4 regions of the Lentzea sp. NPDC054927 genome follow, and region 2 is predicted to be linked to each of the others. Evidence: riboswitches for the same ligand, from Rfam matches in the RefSeq annotation. Region 2 holds a riboswitch; each other region holds the start of a gene.
The links. Region 2 has a riboswitch for cobalamin ahead of ACWGE0_RS16170 (ribonucleoside-diphosphate reductase subunit alpha). Riboswitches for the same ligand answer to the same signal wherever they lie in the genome.

Region 1 (4,599 bases), 220 kb from region 2:
GACCGTCCACCTGCACCGGCAGCCTGTCGGCGAGTGGGTGGGGATGGACGCGCGGACGACCATCGGGCCGGACGGGGTCGGGCTCGCGACCAGCGTGGTGCACGACGTGGAGGGGCCGGTGGGCACAACGGCGCAGGCGCTGTTCGTCCGCGAGCGCTGACCGCGTGACGATCGGGCTGCCCGCTGCGGCTTCGTGATTCCCCTTCTGGCTGGCACCGGCCGAGCAGGAGAAGGCGTAGCGTCAGCGGGACTGTGAAGAGGTTCGCGAACCGGCAGGAAGCGGGCCGCGCCCTCGCCGCGCGACTCGCCACCCAGCCGTGGCACGACCCGCTCGTCCTGGGCCTCCCCCGCGGCGGCGTCCCGGTCGCCAAAGAAGTGGCCACGCACCTGAACGCCGAACTGGACGTCGTGGTGGCGCGCAAGATCGGCGCTCCAGGCCACCCGGAGTACGGCGTAGGAGCCGTGACGGCGGACAGCGAACCCATCTACGACGCCAGAGTGCTCAGAGCCTTGAACCTCACCGAGGAACAACTCGGCCGCACCTGCGACGAGGAACGCGCCGAAGCCGCCAGACGCACCACTCTGTACCGCGGCGGCAAACCGCTCACCATCAAGGACCGCGACGTGATCCTCGTGGACGACGGCCTCGCCACCGGCGTCACCGCCAGAGCCGCGCTCCACTGGATCTGCAAACACGAACCGAAGAGCGTCACGCTGGCGGTCCCCGTGGCGGCCAGGGACTCGCTGCGCACGTTCACGACCCCGATCGTGGCCGTCCTGACCCCGCGCCACTTCGGCGCGGTCAGCCGGTGGTACGACAGCTTCGATCAGACCACGGACGACGAGGTGCTCAGCGCGCTCTCGTAGTGCTCGACCGTCGGGAACGGCGAGTAGAAGCGATGCAGCAGCGCGGACCAGCGCTCGTACGACGGCCCCTGCCGGAAGCCCACGGTGTGCGCTTCGACCGAGTCCCAGCGCACGAGCAGCAGGTAGCGCGACGGCGTTTCCAGGCACCTCAGCAGTTCGAGGCCGCGGAAGCCCGGCGAGGCGGAGATCAGCTCCCGCGCCTCGCCGAACGCCCACTCGAACTCGTCCGTGGCACCTGGCAGCACGTCCAGCAGGGCGTGCTCGGTGATCACAGGCGGCAGAACCTGATGTCCGAGGCCAGCACGGCCTTGGCGCCGACCTCGGCCAGCTCGTCCATCACGCGGTTCGCTTCCTTGCGGGACACCATCGCCCGCACGGCCACCCAGTTGTCGTCGGCCAGCGGCGCCACCGTCGGCGACTCCAGGCCAGGGGTGAGGGCGATGGCGGCCTCGAGCAACGCGCGCGGGCAGTCGTAGTCGAGCATCAGGTACTGCTGCGCGAACACGACGCCCTGCAGGCGGGCCGTCAGCTGCTTCTTGGCCGACGTGAGCTCCGAGGCGGCGCGGTGCACGAGCACGGCCTCGGACTCGCAGATCGGCTCGCCGAACGGCACCAGGTCGTGCTGGCGCAGCGTGCGGCCGGAGCCCACCACGTCGGCGATCAGGTCGGCGACACCGAGCTGGATCGAGATCTCCACGGCGCCGTCGAGACGGATCACGTGGGCGTTGATGCCGCGGGCCTTGAGGTCGCGGCCCACCAGCTTCGGGTAGGCGGTGGCCAGGCGCTTGCCTTCGAGGTCGGACACCTTCCAGTCGGTGCCGCGAGGGCCCGCGTAGCGGAAGGTGGACGAGCCGAAGCCCAGCGCCAGGAGCTCCTGCACCGACGAGCCGTTGTCGTCGGCGCCCGAGTCCGCGGCCAGGTCCCGGCCGGTGATGCCGAGGTCGAGGTCGCCGGACGCCACGTAGATCGCGATGTCCTTGGGACGCAGGAAGAAGAACTCCACGTCGTTGTTGGGGTCGAGCACGGTCAGGTCGCGCGGCTCGTGCCGCTGCCGGTAGCCGGCCTCGGTCAGCATGGCGGAGGCGCGTTCGGCGAGCGCGCCCTTGTTCGGGACTGCAACGCGCAGCATGTGAAAGTCTCCGTCAGAGGTACTTGTAAACGTCTTCGAGGGTCAGGCCGCGGCCCAGCATGAGCACCTGGAGGCGGTACAGCAGCTGCGAGATCTCTTCCGAGAGCTTCTCGTCGGACTCGTACTCGGCGGCGATCCAGACCTCGCCCGCCTCCTCCAGCACCTTCTTGCCCTGCGCATGGACGCCGGCCTCGAGCGCTGCGACGGTGCCGGAACCTGCCGGCTTGGTGGCGGCTCGTTCGGTCAGTTCGGCGAACAGGGAGTCGAAGGTCTTCACGGCACGACATCCTCCCATCTCCCGGACCGCCGTCCACACCGCGGTCGCATCTGTCCCAGGCCGTGGACGTGATCTGTCCTGCATGGACACCCGGTAGCGTGAACTTCCGTGTCCGAGTTCGCCGAAGTGCTCGAAGCGTTGCGCCGGGTGCGCGGCATCAACCCGTTCTTCGCGCTCGACGTGGGCCGTCCGGACGACACGTGGCTGCCGGGAACGGCGCTGCTGGAAGGCCCGGCGCTCAGAACCACGATCGACGCCATCGCGACCCGGTACAAAGCGGAGGAACCACGCGTAGCGGCCAGCCTGTTCTTCCTCAGCTACACCGCGCGGCTGCTCAGCCCGCTCACCGCCGCGAACATCCCGATCGACGTCCGGCCCGAGAACCTGTGGTGGCACCACCATCCAGCCAACGGCCTGAGCGTCCGCATCGACCAGCCGCGACTGGGCCCACCGGCCGCTGAAGCGCTCGAACCCGTGGTGGAAGCGATCCAGGCGGTCACGCCGGTGGCGCGCGGATTGTTGTGGGGCAACGCGATGTCGAACATCGCGGGCGCGCTCAAAATGGTTGTCCGCGCACGCATGCTCACGGCCGAGGAAGCGGAAGAACGCGGTGAACAGCTCATGAGCGCACCGCCGTTCGAACAAGCGGGAGAATTCATCAGTTTTCCGGGCGAAGTCACGTTCCGGCGTCGGTCGTGCTGCCTCTACTACCGCGTTGCCGCAGGTGGGAAGTGCGGTGACTGCCCACTCGTGAAGTGATGAACACGACAACTCTTATGGCCGGTTGTGTTTAAGCCACCGATCAACTTACGGTGCACGCGCCGCAGTGACGGGAAGCCGGTGAAAATCCGGCGCGGTCCTCGCCACTGTGACCGGGAAGCGATCCCCGCCGAGCACGTCACTGGTCCCCGCGAGGGGGCTGGGAAGACGCGGGGGCAGCGTTGATCCGGGAGTCAGGAGACCGGCTGCGGCGCCGCTAGGAGAGTTGACTTCCACGAGGTATGGAGGAGCCCGTCATGACGAGCCCCGCAGCAAATCTGTCCGCCGTCCAGGTGCCCAAGTGGGCCTTCGCAGTAGCACTGCTCGGCCTCATCGTCACCTACCTGGTTTTGCAGGAGAACGGTCTCGCGCTCGGCGCGGGTTCCGAGATGCTGCACGAGTTCTTCCACGACGGCCGGCACGCGCTCGGCGTCCCCTGCCACTGATCCCGATCTCTGATCCCGGGCAGGGAAGTTCATGACTACGACGTACAAGTCTCTTGCGCTGCGCGGAATCGCGGCCGGCGGCATCGCCGGTGTCGCCTCCGCGCTGGTGCAGCTGCTGGTGACCGAGATCCCGATTCGCGCCGCGCTCGCGGTCGAGGAGGCCAGGGAACCCGCCGGTGAGGCCGGCCATTCGCACGGCGGCGAGGAAGAGCTGGTCAGCCGTGGCGCCCAGATCGCGGGCGGCATGCTCGGCGTGGTCATCGTCGGCATCGCGGTCGGGCTGGTGTTCGCCACGGCCTACGCGCTGTCGAAGCGCTGGTTCGCCGGCCGCACGCCGTTCAGCCGCAGTTTCGCGTTCGGTGCCGCCGTGTTCGGTGCGGTGGCGCTGCTGCCGTGGCTCAAGTACCCGGCCAACCCGCCCGCCGTGGGCGACCCGGAGACGGTGAACTACCGGACCGCGCTCTACCTCGGTGTGGTGGTGGCCGGTCTGGTGATCGTGTGGGGTGCCAGCTGGCTCGCCGAGCAGCTGCGCGCCCAGTCGCAGCCGCTGCGGGTCACCGCGGTGCTGCTCGCGGTGGCCGCGGCCGTCGCCGTGGTCCTCGTGGCGTTCCCCGCGCCGCCGGACACGATCCCCGCGGACATGCCGGTGAACGTGCTGTGGCAGTTCCGCCTCAGTTCGCTCGCCCAGCTCGCCACGCTCTACGTCGGTCTCGGCGTGGTGTTCGGCCTGCTGATCGACCCGGCCACGCGCAGGATCAAGGCCGTCGAAAAGACTGCTGTCGCCTGATGGTGTGGGGTGGCCGAGGGTACGGCCACCCCGCCCAGGCGGCATTGGTACGTTCGGCGCATGCCTGACAGCGCCGAGTTGCTGGAAGAGATGCGTCAGAAGCTCGAGTTCTTCGAGCAGGCCAACCGTGCGGCCGAGGCCCGTGCCGCCGGGTACGACGCGATGGGCACCGAGCTCAGAACAGTGGAAGCCAGCGCCCAGTCCCCCGACCGTTCCGTGACGGTGGTCGCGGGTTTGTCCGGTTCCATCAAGGAAATCCGGTTCACCGAGGACGCGAAGCGGCTCAGCACCACGCAGCTCTCCCAGGCCGTGATGTCGACGTTGCAGCTGGCCG
Region 2 (4,599 bases):
CACCGCGTCAGTCCTTTGTGGACCAGCGCGGCCAGGATCGCCAGCGAGCCGAGGGCCAGCAGCAGGACGGCGGAGTCGAAGACCGGGCGGTAGTCGCCCAGCGCGTACTCGCTGATGGTGCGGCGCAGCGGGCCGACGGTCAGGTCGAGCAGACCCACCATGGCCACCGTCGCGACGACGGCGAGTGAACCGCCGGTGGCGGCAAGTCGAGGAATCAGCACATACCGCCCAACGAGGTCGTGAACCCGAGCGGTTCCTGAGTTCAGGAAGCCGACAGGAACCCCCCAGGTTCCTGACAGGTTCATTTCTGGCGAGGTTCAGTCCAAAACGCTCCCGCAGGTGATGTTGACCTGCGATCCCGTGATCGTGCGGCCCCAGTCCGAGGCCACGAACGTCGCTGTTCGGCCCACGTCCTGCAACGTCGCGGCGCGGCCGAGCAGGGTCTCACCGACGATGTCGGTCTCGATCGGTTCGCGGTGCTCGGCGGGCACGGACTCGGGGATCCCGCCGGTCTGCAGCGTCACCACCCGGATGCCGTGCGGCCCGAGTTCGGCGGCGAGCTGACGGCGCATGGACTCCACCGCGTCGAACGCGACGAGCAGGCCTCCGAGCTGCCACCGGCGGTGCGCGGACGCCTCACCGGTGCCGCCGAAGAACAGAATGACGCCGCTCTTCTGCCTGATCATGTGCCGTGCGGCCGCACGCGACGTGAGGAACCGCGCGCGCACGCTCGTGACGACCGGGCTGAGGTAGTCCTCGACGCTCATCTCGACCATCGGCGTGCCTTGGACGTCGTTGTCGGTGATGGCGTTGACCGAGATGTCGAGACGCTCGAAAGTGGCCGCGTGCTGGTCGACGGCCCGTTCGTCCGTCGCGTCGACCACCGCGTACTTGGCGCCCAGCTGTTCGGCCTTCGCCTTGAGCGTCGCTTCGGTCCGGCCCGCGAGATGCACCTCGGCACCCGCCTCGGCGAACGCTTCCGCGATCGCGCCGCCGATGCTGCCCGCGCCGCCGTAGATGACGGCGACCTTCCCGCTGAGATTCATCGGAACGCCCTGAACCACTCGAACTCGAGCTCTCGTCCGGTCATGTCACCGAGGGTAACTCCTACTCCAGCGCCACACCGGCTTCCGCTTCGACCGCGTCGGCGACCGCCGTGAGGGCAGGCGAGTCGAGCTTCCACTGCTGCCAGTACAGCGGCACGGAGACGGTGCGGCCGGGCGCGAGATCGACCAGACCGTCCTGGACCTGCTGCGGTGGCACCATTCCCCAGCCGAGCCCGGCCACGATCGTCCGCACGTACACCTCGGACGACGGCACGTAATGACGGTGGTCCGAGGCACCGCGGCCGCGGGTCAGCGTGCGCACGAACCGGTCCTGCAAGTCGTCGTTGCGGTCGAACACCACCACCGGCGCGTCCGGCAACCACGACTTGAGCGGACCGTCCTGGTGCCGATCCACAAAGGACCGCGACGCCATTGCGGCGTAACGGATGTCGCCGAGCCTGCGCACCGAGCACCCCGCGACCGGCTCGCGTGACGACGTGACCGCGGCCATCACCAGACCTTGCCGCAGCAACGCCGTCGTGTGGTCCTGGTCCTCGCGGTGGAGGTCGAACGAGATCTTCAACGACGGCGAGACCCGCTGCAGGGCAGGCAGGAACCACGTGGCCAGCGAGTCGGCGTTCACCGCGATCGGCACCCGGACGACGGCGTCCTCCCCCAGCGCCGCCTCCAGGTCCTGATCCAGCGCGAGCAGTTGCCGACCGTAGCGGACCAGCACCTCCCCCGACAGCGTCAGCCGCACCGGCCGGGCCCGCACCAGCAGCACCCGGCCCGTCCGCTGCTCCAGCGCTTTGATCCGTTGGGAGACGGCAGATTGCGTGACGTGCAGCGTACGTGCAGCAGCGTCGAACGTGCCCGCGTCCACCACCGCGAGCAGGGTGCGCACCAGGTCCAGGTCCATCATGGCTGCTAATGCTACGTAAGAATCTTTAGCTGGTCTCATCAATGCTGCGTCAATACCGTCGAAGGTGTGACTGACCTGCTGCTCGGCTTCGGCACCATGATGACCCTGATCGTCGCGATCGGCGCGCAGAACGCTTTCGTGCTGCGCCAAGGACTTCGACGTCAAGCCGTGGCCAAGGTCGTCGCGGTGTGCGCCATCTCGGACGCGATACTGGTGGCGGTGGGCGTGGCGGGGTTCGGCGCGATCGTCCGCAAGTGGCCGCAGGCGATCACCATCGCCGCGATCGTCGGCGGGCTCTTCCTGCTGGGGTACGGGTTTCTGGCGGCGCGCCGGGCGTTCAAACCGGGCTCCATGAGCGTTGCCGACAGCGCTTCGAGCCGCCCAGTGCTCACCGCGCTCGCGCTGACGTGGCTCAACCCGCACGTCTACCTGGACACGCTGCTGCTGCTCGGCTCCATCGCGGCCGGCCGGTGGCTCTTCGGAGTCGGCGCGGTCACCGCGAGCATCACCTGGTTCGTCGCGCTCGGGTTCGGCGCCCGGCTGCTCAGCCCGCTGTTCGCGAAGCCCCGCGCGTGGCGGGTCCTGGACGGCCTGATCGCCGCCGTGATGATCAGTCTCGGGGTCGCCCTGATCTCCGGGTGGTGATCATCACCAGCACCGCCGACACGGCCAGGACACCGCTCGCCACGGGCGCCGCGGCCCCGACGAAAAGGGACGTCGAAGCGAGCCCCGCACTGACCAGAGCACCGAAGACGACCCGAGGCCGAAGATCACCCACGCCGATGACCATAACCCACGACACGCGCATGTTGGGTGGCGATCAAGGCCCCACCCCTACATGTAGTATCTGCCGCGCTGGTGGTTCACCGACTTGGCGCAACGGGGTCGGTGAGGCAACAGGGAACCTGGTGCGAATCCAGGACTGCCCCGCAGCGGTGAGTGGGAACGAAAGCCGTCAACCAAGCACTGGGTCCCCGGACCTGGGAAGCGACGGCCGGTAGGCGCGAGCCCGAAGGTTCGAGCACGGCGCCCACGAGTCCGAAGACCTGCCATTGGTGTGCGCGCAAGCCTGCGCGCACGACACGGTGCCCCGAGGGAGGGCGGCTGTGTGCACCAGTGGTGTCTTCACTGGCGTGCGCATGCGCTTCCTCGTGGCTGATCTCGCGAGGAGAGAACGTGCCCGACCGCCAAACGTCATTGGATCGGCTATCTGGGGTCGTCAACGAAGCGTGTGCCGACCTGCCCAACGCATCCGCCGAGGCGGTTCTGGCCGAGACCAAGCGGAATCTCTACCACGGCATCACCGACGCCGAACTGGCGCTGGCGCCGATCATGGCCGCCCGCACGATGGTCGAACACGACCCGGACTACTCCTACGTCAGCGCCCGGCTGCTGCTGGACAAGCTGCGCGCCGAGGCCTGCGGCATCCCGCTGTCCCACGCCGAGATGACCGAGCGCTACCCGTCCTACTTCGCCGAGTTCGTCCGCTACGGCATCGAGTTCGGCCAGCTCGACCCCCGTCTCGCCGACTACGACCTGGCCCGGCTCGGCGCCGCGCTCGACGCCTCGCGCGACCTGAACTTCCAGTTCCTGGGCATGCAGACGCTGTACGACCGCTACTTCCTGCACCACGACGACCGCCGCTACGAGCTGCCGCAGGCGTTCTTCATGCGCGTCGCCATGGGCCTCGCCCTCGAAGAGGACGACCGCGACGCCCGCGCGATCGAGTTCTACGAGCTGCTCTCGTCGTTCGACTTCATGTGCTCGACACCCACCCTGTTCAACTCGGGCACCACGCGCCCGCAGCTGTCGTCGTGCTTCCTGACCACCGTGGACGACGACCTCGCCGGCATCTTCCACGGCATCAGCAACAACGCGCTGCTCAGCAAGTTCGCCGGCGGTCTGGGCAACGACTGGACCCCCGTGCGCGGCATCGGTGCGCACATCAAGGGCACCAACGGCAAGTCGCAGGGCGTCGTGCCGTTCCTCAAGGTTGCCAACGACACCGCAGTGGCCGTCAACCAGGGCGGGCGTCGCAAGGGTGCGGTGTGTGCGTACTTGGAGACGTGGCACATCGACGTCGAGGAGTTCCTCGACCTGCGCAAGAACACCGGTGACGAGCGCCGCCGCACGCACGACATGAACACCGCGAACTGGGTGCCGGACGAGTTCCTGCGCCGGGTCCGCGCGAACGGCCAGTGGACGTTGTTCTCGCCGGACGAGGTGCAGGACCTGCACGACGCGTTCGGGGACGAGTTCGCGCGGAAGTACCGCGCGTACGAGGAGAAGGCGGACAACGGCGAGATCAAGGTCTTCCGCCGGTTGCCTGCTGTGGACCTGTGGCGGCGGATGCTGACCATGCTGTTCGAGACCGGGCATCCGTGGATCACGTTCAAGGACCCGTGCAACCTGCGGTCGCCGCAGCAGCACAGCGGTGTCGTGCACTCGTCGAACCTGTGCACCGAGATCACGCTGAACACCACGGTCGACGAGGTCGCGGTCTGCAACCTGGGCTCCGTCAACCTCGCGCAGCACGTCGACGAGAACGGCATCGACCACGCGCGGCTCGAGAAGACCGTGCGCACGGCCGTGCGGATGCTCGACAACGTGATCGACGTGAACTACTACACG
Region 3 (4,599 bases), on a different contig from region 2:
GACACCGACCTGCCGAAGCTCTGCGACGACCTGTCGCTCGACGACGCCACGCGTGCGTCGCTGGCCCGGTACGCGGACGAGCTGAAGGACTGGATCGTCGGGATCGTCAACTGGCACAAGGAAACCTCGCGCTACGGCGAGGAGGAGCTGAAGACGCCGGTGAACGCCCACCTGCTGGCCGGAGCGTTCCACCAGGGCCCGTCGGGACTCGGCACCTCGGCGGCCAGGATCACCGCCCGGACCTGACCCCTGACCGCGGCTGACCGTCGCCGGCCACGTTTGGTCAGTGGACGGTCAGCGCCGGTCGGCACCTTGTGGGCAACACCGACTCACAGGGGGCAACACCATGAAGAACGTCCTGATCTCCGGCGCCAGCATCGGCGGACCCGCGCTCGCGTACTGGCTGCGCCGCTACGGCTTCACCGTCACCGTGGTGGAGCGGGCGCGCGGTCTGCGGCCCGGCGGCCAGGCGATCGACGTGCGCGGCCCGGCGCTGGAGGTCATCGAGCGGATGGGGCTCGGCGACCAACTGAAGTCGTTCGACACCAACATGCGCGGCATGAACATGGTCGACGCCGAGGGCAACGAGCTGTTCCGCTCCACCACGCACACCCTCAGCGGCGGCGACCTGGAGAGCCCCGACGTCGAGCTCCTGCGCGACGACCTCGCGAACATGCTGTTCGACGCGGTCGACGGCGTGGAGTACCTGTTCGACGACACGATCACCTCGATCGACGGCACCCGCGTCACGTTCGAGAAGGCCGCGCCCCGCGACTTCGACGTCATCGTCGGCGCCGACGGCCTGCACTCCAACGTCCGCCGGCTCGCGTTCGGCCCGGAATCGGAGTTCATCAGCCACCTCGGCATGAACCTGGCCGTCTTCACCGCGCCGAACTTCCTGAACCTCGACCACTGGCAGACCTTCCAGCAGGGCGACGTCGTAGGCGGCGGCATCATGAGCGCCCGCTCGAACGCGGAATGCCGTGTCTACATGGGTTTCAACGGCGAGGTCTCGTTCGACTACCGCGACGTCGACGCACAACGGGCGTTGCTCGCCGAGAAGTTCGCCGACGCCGGCTGGGCGTGGCCGACCGCGCTGAAGCACATGTGGGAGGCGCCAGACTTCCACTTCGACTCGATGAGCCAGATCCGGATGGACTCCTGGTCGCGCGGCAACGTCGTGCTGCTGGGTGACGCCGGCTACTGCGGTTCGCCGTTGTCCGGTCAGGGCACCAGCATGGCGTTGGTGGGCGCTTACGTGCTCGCCGGCGAACTCCGCGACGATCCTTCCACGGCTTTCCAGCGCTACGAGGAGATCCTGCGGCCGTACGTGACGGCCAACCAGGACATGGCGCTGCGCAACCAGGAGCGGGGCGGCGCACCGGGCGACGACTTCGCCGAGGTGGTGAACAGCCTCAGTCTTCCCAGCTACTGATACATGTCCTGGATCGCGGCGGTGAGATCGTCCTCCGGAAGCACCCTGCCGGTGAAGCGGGTGACCGCCGTGATCCCCTTCGCGTTGGTGTGCCGCCAGTCGTCGAAGTCGAGTCCGTCGAGTGCGGCGGCGACCTCCGGGTCGTCGCCGAAGTCGGCTTCCTCCCACGGTTCCTCGGACGAGATCAGCTGCCCGTCGCGGGCGAACGACAGCCGCCTGACGGCGTTGACGTTCCAGAAGAGGCTGGCCGCCTTTCCGTTGCGGGACAAGCGTTCCAGCACTTCTCGTTGGGAGCCGACGTAGTTGTTGCACTCCACCACCACGGTTCCGCCGTCGATCTCCACGGCGATGGAGTCCTCTTCGAAGTCGTCGACCACGTCGTCGACGTCGAGACCGTTGACGACGGTGACGGTCGCTGCCTCACCGAGCAGCGCGGGCAGCCACCGCAGCCCGGCCTCCGGCGGGATCCTGACCTCGGGGGCGGGTTCACCGCGCAGGAGATGGCCGACGCGATCCGTCTTCTTGCGCACCAACGGTTCTGAGTGGGGCTCCGGCCAGATCAACAGCTCGTAGCGTTCCTCGTCGTCCCCGTCCCGTCCACGTGCGTGCACCCGGACGCGGAACTCGCCCGGCCACGGCGGCATTCCGCCATGACCGAGCCGAGCGTCACCCTCCTCGGCCGTGAAGCTCGTCTCGGCCACCTCGTCCCAGTGCCCGATCTCCTCCTCACCGGGGACGTCGAGCACCACCCGGACGGACACCGGCACCGTGCCTTCCTCTATCCCGGTGCGCACCGCGAACCCGGTGCTGATCGCTGCCACGAGTCCGGTGGCCCCGAAGTCCGCATTGTCGAGACTCGGCTGTTCCACGAACACGAACTCGTGGCCGAACACCGGAACGTTCGTCGGCCAGGACGAGCCGATGTACTCGGCCCTCCGCTTCTCCAGCACCGCCTGCTCGTACGCGGGAGGCTTCGGGATCGACGGCAACAGCAGCGCGGTCACGCCGATCGCGACACCGATGATCCCCACCGGGTCGGTCGCGGTCGGCGTGCCGATCGCCCGCAGCACCGCCGCCGACACCGCCACGGCCAGTGCGAGATGCGCTGCGCCGTGCTTGGCGATGATCGAGGCCTCGTCTCCGCTCACCTCACCGAGGTCGAGCAGCCCCGCCATCGACCGCACGTGTTCGGTGACCAGTTCGGTCGCGCCGCGGTGGACCGCCGTGATCATGGAGACCGGTGTCTTGAGCGCGCTCTGGTCGTTGGACGAGATGAGCGAGAAGAGGCTGCCGTCCGGGAGCGGCTGCAGGCCGGCCACCACCGTCGCCGGCGCCGTCAGCGTCAGCCCGGCCACGCCCAGCTCCAGCGCGCCGAGCAACCGCTCCGCGGTCAGCCTCGCGAAGTCGTCGAGCGCTCGCTGGACGGGCGTGCCGTAGTCGGGGCGACCGGTCCACTGGCGCGGTTCGTACCTGCCCAGTTCGGCGGCTGGAGCGGCCGGGATGAGCGCCTCGATCGACGGTACCGCGGCCATGATCATGTTTTCGAATTCCCCCACACCGCGATTGTGCCGGTGGATGGCCCAGCTCACAGCCATTTGACTCGGATTGATCCCTCCCGCACGATCCTGGGTTGACAACAGCATCCGCACGCCGCGGGGGAAGCCGGTGAAATTCCGGCACTGACCCGCAACGGTGATAGTCCGACTGCCCGTGGCGCGCGGTAGCTCCACCAACCCCGTCGAGGACCGCGGGGCAGGGAGGCGTAGTGAGACGGACATCCGTGCTGGTCGCGATCATCGCGGCCGTGCTCGTGGCGACACCGCAGGCGCAGGCCACTGAAGACACCGCGGCCGCGCCTTCTGCCGGTACGTGGCTGACCGGCCAGTTCATCGGCGGCGACCACCTGCTCAAGGGCCCTGATCTCGTCGATCCCGGGCTGACCGCGGACGGCGTGTACGCGCTGGCGGCGGCCGGGGTCGGCAAGTCCACCGCCACCAAGGCCGCTGCCTGGCTGGCTCAGCCCGAGCAGCTGGCGTTCCTGGTCGGAGACGGTGAGGCCGAGTCGTACGTCGGTGGCCTGGTGAAGCTGGCGCTGGTGGCGCAGACGCTCGGCACCGATCCGCACAAGTTCGCGGGCGTCGACCTGCTGAAGCGGCTTTCGGTGCTGCAGGAGGAGTCGGGCCGGTACCGCGACAAGACCGATCCCGAGTGGGACCAGACCAACGCGTTCACGCAGGCGTTGGCGATCATCGTGCTGAAGCGCGCTGCTCTGCCGTTCGACAAGGGGCTGGCGTACCAGGTTTCCACGCAGTGCCCGGACGGCGGGTTCCCGATCGCGTTCGGGCAGCCGACGTGCAAGTCCGATGTGGACGGAACGGCGATGGTGCTGCAGGCACTGCTGGCCGTGGGTGAGAAGTCCGCGTCACCGAAGGCGTTGGCCTGGCTCGTGGCGCAGCAGAAGGCGGACGGCGGGTTCCCGTCGGCGACGGCAGGGTCGAACTCCAACAGCACCGGACTCGCGGTCGGCGCACTGGTCGCCGGTGGCCGGGCAGAGTCGGCGGACAAGGCCGTGGCGTACCTGAAGTCGCTGCAGGTCGGATGTGCCGGACCGGAGGCGCAACGCGGTGCGGTCGCCTACGACAGCGCGGGTTTCGAGCTGTACCCGGCGGTGCGCGCGACCACCCAGGCGATGCTCGGCCTGGCTCGGGTGAGCCTCGCCGACGTCTCGGCGTCGTCGGCTTCCGCTGGTGTGCCGGCGATCGACTGCACGACCATTCCTTCTCCTTCGCCAACTCCGTCGCCCACCGTGCCCGCTCCTGCCGGCCCCAAGGCTCCGGCCGATCCGCCGCTCGCCGTCACGGGTCCCGACAACGCCGTGCCGCTGACCCTGTTCGGTTCCTTCGCGGTGCTCGCCGGTGCCGTCCTGCTCGTCGTTTCACGTCGTCGGAAGGTTGGTGCCTGATGCGCCGCATGCTTGCCGTCCTCGCCCTGCTCGCGAGCACGTTCGTGGTCACGTCTCCCGCCGCCTCCGCCGTTCCCTGCGCGGGTGTGAAGGTGGTGGTGGACTTCGCCGCGCTGGGCGGCGGCGTCCAGACCGGATGCACCACGACCGACCCGGCCACCGGCCTCCAGGCGCTGACCGACGCGAGCTTCACGTACTCGTT
Region 4 (4,599 bases), on a different contig from region 2:
ACCTTCACGCGTGCCGAACTCACCTCGCCGGTGCAGTTCTGCGACGGCCGCTGGGTGGTGTCCGACTACGACGACGTGCGCGCCGTCCTGGCCGATCCGGTCACGTTCCTGCCCGACAACGCCCTGACCGCCGTCACGCCGGTCGCACCCACCGCGTTGCGCACCCTGGTGAGGGCCCGCTTCTCGTTGCCGCCGACGCTCGCGAACAACGGCTCCGAGTCCCACGCCGGCCTGCGGAAACTCGTCGCGTCGTTCTTCACGCCGGTTCGGGTCGCCGCCGCGGAGCCTCGCATCCGCTCGCTGGTTTCGGAACGGCTGGGTGGCGCGGATCTCAACCGGCTCGATCTTGTCCGCGACCTGGCCTGGGACCTGCCCGCCATCGTGCTGATGGAGCTGCTCGGCCTGGAGAACGTCGACGTCCCGACGCTCAAGCGCTGGAGCTCCGGATCGCTGGAGTTCTTCTGGGGCAACATCTCCCGCGACCGTCAGCTGGAACTGGTCGACGACGTCGGCGACTTCCACCAATGGCTGATCAAGCGCTACCACGCCCGTGACGGCGAACTGTTCTGCGCTCTGGCCGACGCCGGCGTGTCCGCCGAGGACTCCGCCGGACTCTGCTACTTCCTGCTGATCGCGGGCCAGGAGACGACGACTCAGTTGTTGTCCACGGCGTTGCGTCGTGCACTGCAGGACCGCGCGTTGTGGGCTCGTCTGCCGTTGCCCGACGTCGCCGAGTCGTTCGTGGAGGACGTCCTGCAGACCGACACGCCCGTGGTGACCTGGAGGCGCCTGACTGCCCGTGAGGTCGTGCTGTCCGGTGTGCGCGTCCCTGCCGGTGCGGAGCTCGTGTTGTTGTTGAGCGGCAAGGAGAACGACCCTCGCCACCTCGCGTTCGGCTACGGCCGCCACTTCTGCCTCGGCGCCGGGCTGGCGCGGTTGGAGGCCGCGGTGACCTTGCGGACCGTGGCGGAGCACGAGCCGTCGTTGCACCTGGTCGGTGACGATCCGGAGTGGCTCAACCTGCTGTCGTTCCGCGCGCCGAAGTCGGTCACGGTCGCGCGATGAGCTTGCCCGTCGTTGTGCGGGCTTCGAGTGCTCGGTGGGCTTCGGCGATCTCTTCGAGCTGGTAGACCTCGCCGAGTACCGGCTTCAGGTGGTGGCTGAAGACCTCTTCCGGTGTCACGTCGCGGGGGAGTCCCATGACCGCGACGCCCTTGCGGAAGACGTCGCCGGCCGTCACGTCCAACGGCTCACCGCTGGCGAACCCGAACACGACCATGCGTCCGACGCCATCCTCGAGCAGCTCGAACGCTCGTTTTCCGACGGCGCCGCCGATGGACTCGAACACGACGTCGACCGGCTCGAGGCCGTCCCAGTCGTAGCCGAGCCCGCCCTTGCTGGATGCGGCGAGCACGGTCGCGCCTGCCCGTTCCGCGAGTTGGACGAGCAGGCTGCCGACGCCACCGGACGCCGCTTCGACCAGCACGCGGTCGCCAGGCCGGATGCGAGCGGCCTTGGCCGCGGCGACCGCGGTGGTGCCTTGCCGCAACAGCGCTTCGTGGTCGCTGGTCGCCGGACCGCCGGTCCGGATCCGATGCCATGAATCGGACTACCGGTCCGTGCCGCCGCCACGGTCAAACGGACCGCCAGTCCCGCAGCGTCGGCAATGTGCAACCGGACTGCCGGTCCGCTCGACCGGACCTCCGTGGCCGTGATCACGCCTGGCAAGCGGACTGCCGGTCCGCCTGACCCACGAGGCCAACCGGACTGCCAGTCCGGGCGTCGCCAGCGGACTCGCGGTCCGGTTGCCGTCCTTGCCTCGGCGGACCGTTGGTCCGGTCGTCCTGGTGGCACCGGACTGCCGGTCCGGACCGGTCCTCCACCAAGCGGACGACCGGTCCGCTCAATACGGTGCGGACTGGCAGTCCGCCTATGCCGAGGAGCTGGAATGGAACGTGCCGATGCCTCCCGCAACCGCGCCGCCGTTCTGGCGGCGGCCACCGGCCTCATCTGTGAACGCGGCATCGAGGCAGTGTCGATGGACGACATCGCGGCGGCGGCCGGCGTGGGTAAAGGAACCGTGTTCCGAAGATTCGGTGACAAGTCGGCACTGGTGGAGGCCGTCGTGGGGGAGACGGCGGCGTCCTGGATCAACGTCGCTTCGCTGGAAGCCCGCACCGCGGCGGAGTTCGCCAGAACGCTGTTCGACCACGTGCTGGCCTCTTTGCCGTTGGTCATCGCGTTGGAGCGTTCGAAGACGCTCACCGGCGACGTTCACTTCGACATCGTCGTGAAGCGGCTCGCGAAGCTGGTCGGCTCGGCCTTCAAAGCACACGCCTTGCTCGCCGTGTTGAGGGGAGAGCACATTGCGTTCCTGCTCGACCGGGGCATGACCGCCTTTGACATCCGGGCCGGCGTTATCTCGCTCGCCGACGCGCTCGCGGCTGAGGTTTGATGCTGGGGTGTTGAACCGCCAGCTCTCCGGAGTCACGAAGCGAACCCTGCTCGAAGAGCTCGGCCCGGTGCCGGACGTCGAGCCCGACCGCTACGGCGACGGCGGCCCGGTGGGCGCGCTGGAGGAGCGGGTCGCGCAGCTGCTGGGCACCGAGGCCGCGTTGTTCGTGCCGACCGGGACGATGGCGCAGCAGATCGCGCTCAAGTGCTGGGCCGACCGCACGCACAACCCGATCGTCGCGATGCACCCGCAGGCGCATCCGCTCAACCACGAGGACGACGCGCTGACCGTGCTGTCCGGGCTGCGTCCGATCAAGGTGCCGAACTCCGAGGTGGCCACCTGTCCTGAGCCGTACGGGACGCTGCTGCTCGAGGTGCCGGACCGCGAGGCCGGGTTCGTCCTGCCTACCTGGGACGAGCTGACCACGCTGGTGGATCAGGCCCGCGAACGGGACGCGGTCGTGCACCTCGACGGCGCGCGGCTGTGGGAGAGCACGTTCGGGCTGGGCAAGCCGCTGCCGGAGATCGCCGGTCTGTTCGACTCGGTGTACGTCTCGTTCTACAAGTCGCTGGAGGGCATGTCCGGCGCGGCGCTCGCGGGCAGCCAGGACTTCGTCGACCAGGCACGTGTCTGGCGGCACCGGTACGGCGGCATGCTGTTTCAGCAGTGGCCGGCGGCGTTGTCCGCGATGCACGGCCTGGACACGGTGCTCCCGAAGCTCGGCAGCTACGTCGAGCACGCCAAGGTCGTGGCCGGGGCGATGGGCCTGCCGGAGCCGCACACCCACCAGTTCGCGCTGCACCTACCGGGTGACCCGAAGCTGCTGACGGAGCTGAGCGGCAAGTTCCTCGGCTCGTTCTGGCGGGACGGCACGCTCGCCAAGACCGAGATCACCGTGGCCGCGCCCGCGCTGGAATGGACCGCTGACGAGGTCCGGGAGGCCTGGGCGGAGTTCCAGAGCCTGCTCTGAGGGCGATGTCGCTCACCTGGCTGTTGGTAGCGCGGGTGCGAAATGCGACGATGCCGGGGCTGTGAGGGGAGTGCGAGGAAGCCGGTGCGAATCCGGCGCCGTCCCGCGACTGTGACCGGTCTGAAGGAGAAGCCGGGAGTCAGGAACTCGCCCCTCTCTTGATCACCGACCGCGGGCGTGGACACCCGAGGAAGGACTTCGCCGAGCATGTACCCCTTTTCGGCTGTCGTCGGACATGACGACCTCCGGCTGGCCCTCCTGTTGAACGCCGTGCATCCCGGCATCGGCGGTGTTCTCGTGCGCGGCGAGAAGGGGACCGCGAAGTCGACGATCGTGCGTGCCCTGGCCGCGCTGCTGCCGGAACTCGACCTCTCACAGGGCTGCCGTTTCGGCTGCGTGCCCGGCAGCACCGACTGCCCGGACGCGCCGCACGAGAATGTTGAACGCCGTCCGGCCAAGCTGGTCGAACTGCCCGTGGGCGCCACCGAGGACCGCCTGGTCGGCTCGCTCGACCTGGAGAAGGCGCTGACCGAGGGCGTGCGGGCGTTCCAGCCCGGTCTGCTCGCCGCCGCGCACCGGGGCGTGCTCTACGTCGACGAGGTCAACCTGCTGCACGACCACTTGGTCGACCTGCTCCTGGACGCCGCCGCGATGGGGCGCGCGCACGTCGAACGCGAAGGCGTGTCGATCTCGCACCCGTCCCAGTTCCTGCTGGTCGGCACCATGAACCCGGAGGAGGGCGAGCTGCGGCCGCAGCTGCTCGACCGGTTCGGGCTGACCGTGGCGGTGAAGGCGGCGCGTGACGTCGGCGTCCGCACCGAGGTGATCCGGCGCCGGCTGGCCTACGAAGCCGACCCCGTGACGTTCGCGGCGAAGTGGGCTGAAGAAGACGCGGCGCTCAAGCGGCAGATCGAGCACGCCCGCGAGAAGCTCAAAGCTGTGTCCCTTCCGGACGGTGAACTGCGCCGGATCGCCGCTGTCTGCGCGGCTTTCGAGGTCGACGGCATGCGTGCGGACCTCGTCGTCGCCCGCGCCGCCACCGCGCACGCCGCCTGGCGAGGTGCGGATCAGGTCGAGGAGACCGACGTCGAGGTCGCGGTCCGGCTCGCCCTGCCGCATCGGCGCCGCCGCGACCCGTTCGACGAGCCCGGCATCGAGGAGCAGCAGCTCGAGG

Region 1: it holds a riboswitch for cobalamin, as region 2 does, so the genes downstream of both, ACWGE0_RS17215 (CbtB domain-containing protein) here and ACWGE0_RS16170 (ribonucleoside-diphosphate reductase subunit alpha) in region 2, are expected to answer to the same signal.
Region 3: it holds a riboswitch for cobalamin, as region 2 does, so the genes downstream of both, ACWGE0_RS10805 (LPXTG cell wall anchor domain-containing protein) here and ACWGE0_RS16170 (ribonucleoside-diphosphate reductase subunit alpha) in region 2, are expected to answer to the same signal.
Region 4: it holds a riboswitch for cobalamin, as region 2 does, so the genes downstream of both, ACWGE0_RS18265 (putative cobaltochelatase) here and ACWGE0_RS16170 (ribonucleoside-diphosphate reductase subunit alpha) in region 2, are expected to answer to the same signal.

What each region holds. Positions count from the first base shown of each region.
Region 1 covers NZ_JBSGXZ010000009.1:224,358-228,956, reverse strand. The annotation lists gene ACWGE0_RS17245 (thioesterase family protein) at 1-160, shown strand, start outside; gene ACWGE0_RS17240 (phosphoribosyltransferase) at 253-867, shown strand; gene ACWGE0_RS17235 (antibiotic biosynthesis monooxygenase family protein) at 828-1,139, opposite strand; gene hisG (ATP phosphoribosyltransferase) at 1,136-1,996, opposite strand; gene ACWGE0_RS17225 (phosphoribosyl-ATP diphosphatase) at 2,010-2,273, opposite strand; gene ACWGE0_RS17220 ((2Fe-2S)-binding protein) at 2,382-3,032, shown strand; cobalamin riboswitch at 3,081-3,257, shown strand; gene ACWGE0_RS17215 (CbtB domain-containing protein) at 3,290-3,478, shown strand; gene ACWGE0_RS17210 (CbtA family protein) at 3,510-4,265, shown strand; gene ACWGE0_RS17205 (YbaB/EbfC family nucleoid-associated protein) at 4,326-4,599, shown strand, end outside.
Region 2 covers NZ_JBSGXZ010000009.1:7,834-12,432, reverse strand. The annotation lists gene ACWGE0_RS16190 (DUF998 domain-containing protein) at 1-221, opposite strand, end outside; gene ACWGE0_RS16185 (SDR family oxidoreductase) at 318-1,046, opposite strand; gene ACWGE0_RS16180 (LysR family transcriptional regulator ArgP) at 1,108-1,968, opposite strand; gene ACWGE0_RS16175 (LysE/ArgO family amino acid transporter) at 2,065-2,613, shown strand; cobalamin riboswitch at 2,811-3,036, shown strand; gene ACWGE0_RS16170 (ribonucleoside-diphosphate reductase subunit alpha) at 3,145-4,599, shown strand, end outside.
Region 3 covers NZ_JBSGXZ010000005.1:167,266-171,864, forward strand. The annotation lists gene ACWGE0_RS10790 (terpene synthase family protein) at 1-246, shown strand, start outside; gene ACWGE0_RS10795 (FAD-dependent monooxygenase) at 347-1,435, shown strand; gene ACWGE0_RS10800 (DUF6461 domain-containing protein) at 1,429-2,991, opposite strand; adenosylcobalamin-variant (AdoCbl-variant) riboswitch at 3,082-3,153, shown strand; gene ACWGE0_RS10805 (LPXTG cell wall anchor domain-containing protein) at 3,201-4,397, shown strand; gene ACWGE0_RS10810 (hypothetical protein) at 4,397-4,599, shown strand, end outside.
Region 4 covers NZ_JBSGXZ010000010.1:184,554-189,152, forward strand. The annotation lists gene ACWGE0_RS18245 (hypothetical protein) at 1-1,065, shown strand, start outside; gene ACWGE0_RS18250 (zinc-binding dehydrogenase) at 1,049-1,549, opposite strand; gene ACWGE0_RS18255 (TetR/AcrR family transcriptional regulator) at 2,039-2,455, shown strand; gene ACWGE0_RS18260 (threonine aldolase family protein) at 2,466-3,425, shown strand; cobalamin riboswitch at 3,465-3,594, shown strand; gene ACWGE0_RS18265 (putative cobaltochelatase) at 3,633-4,599, shown strand, end outside.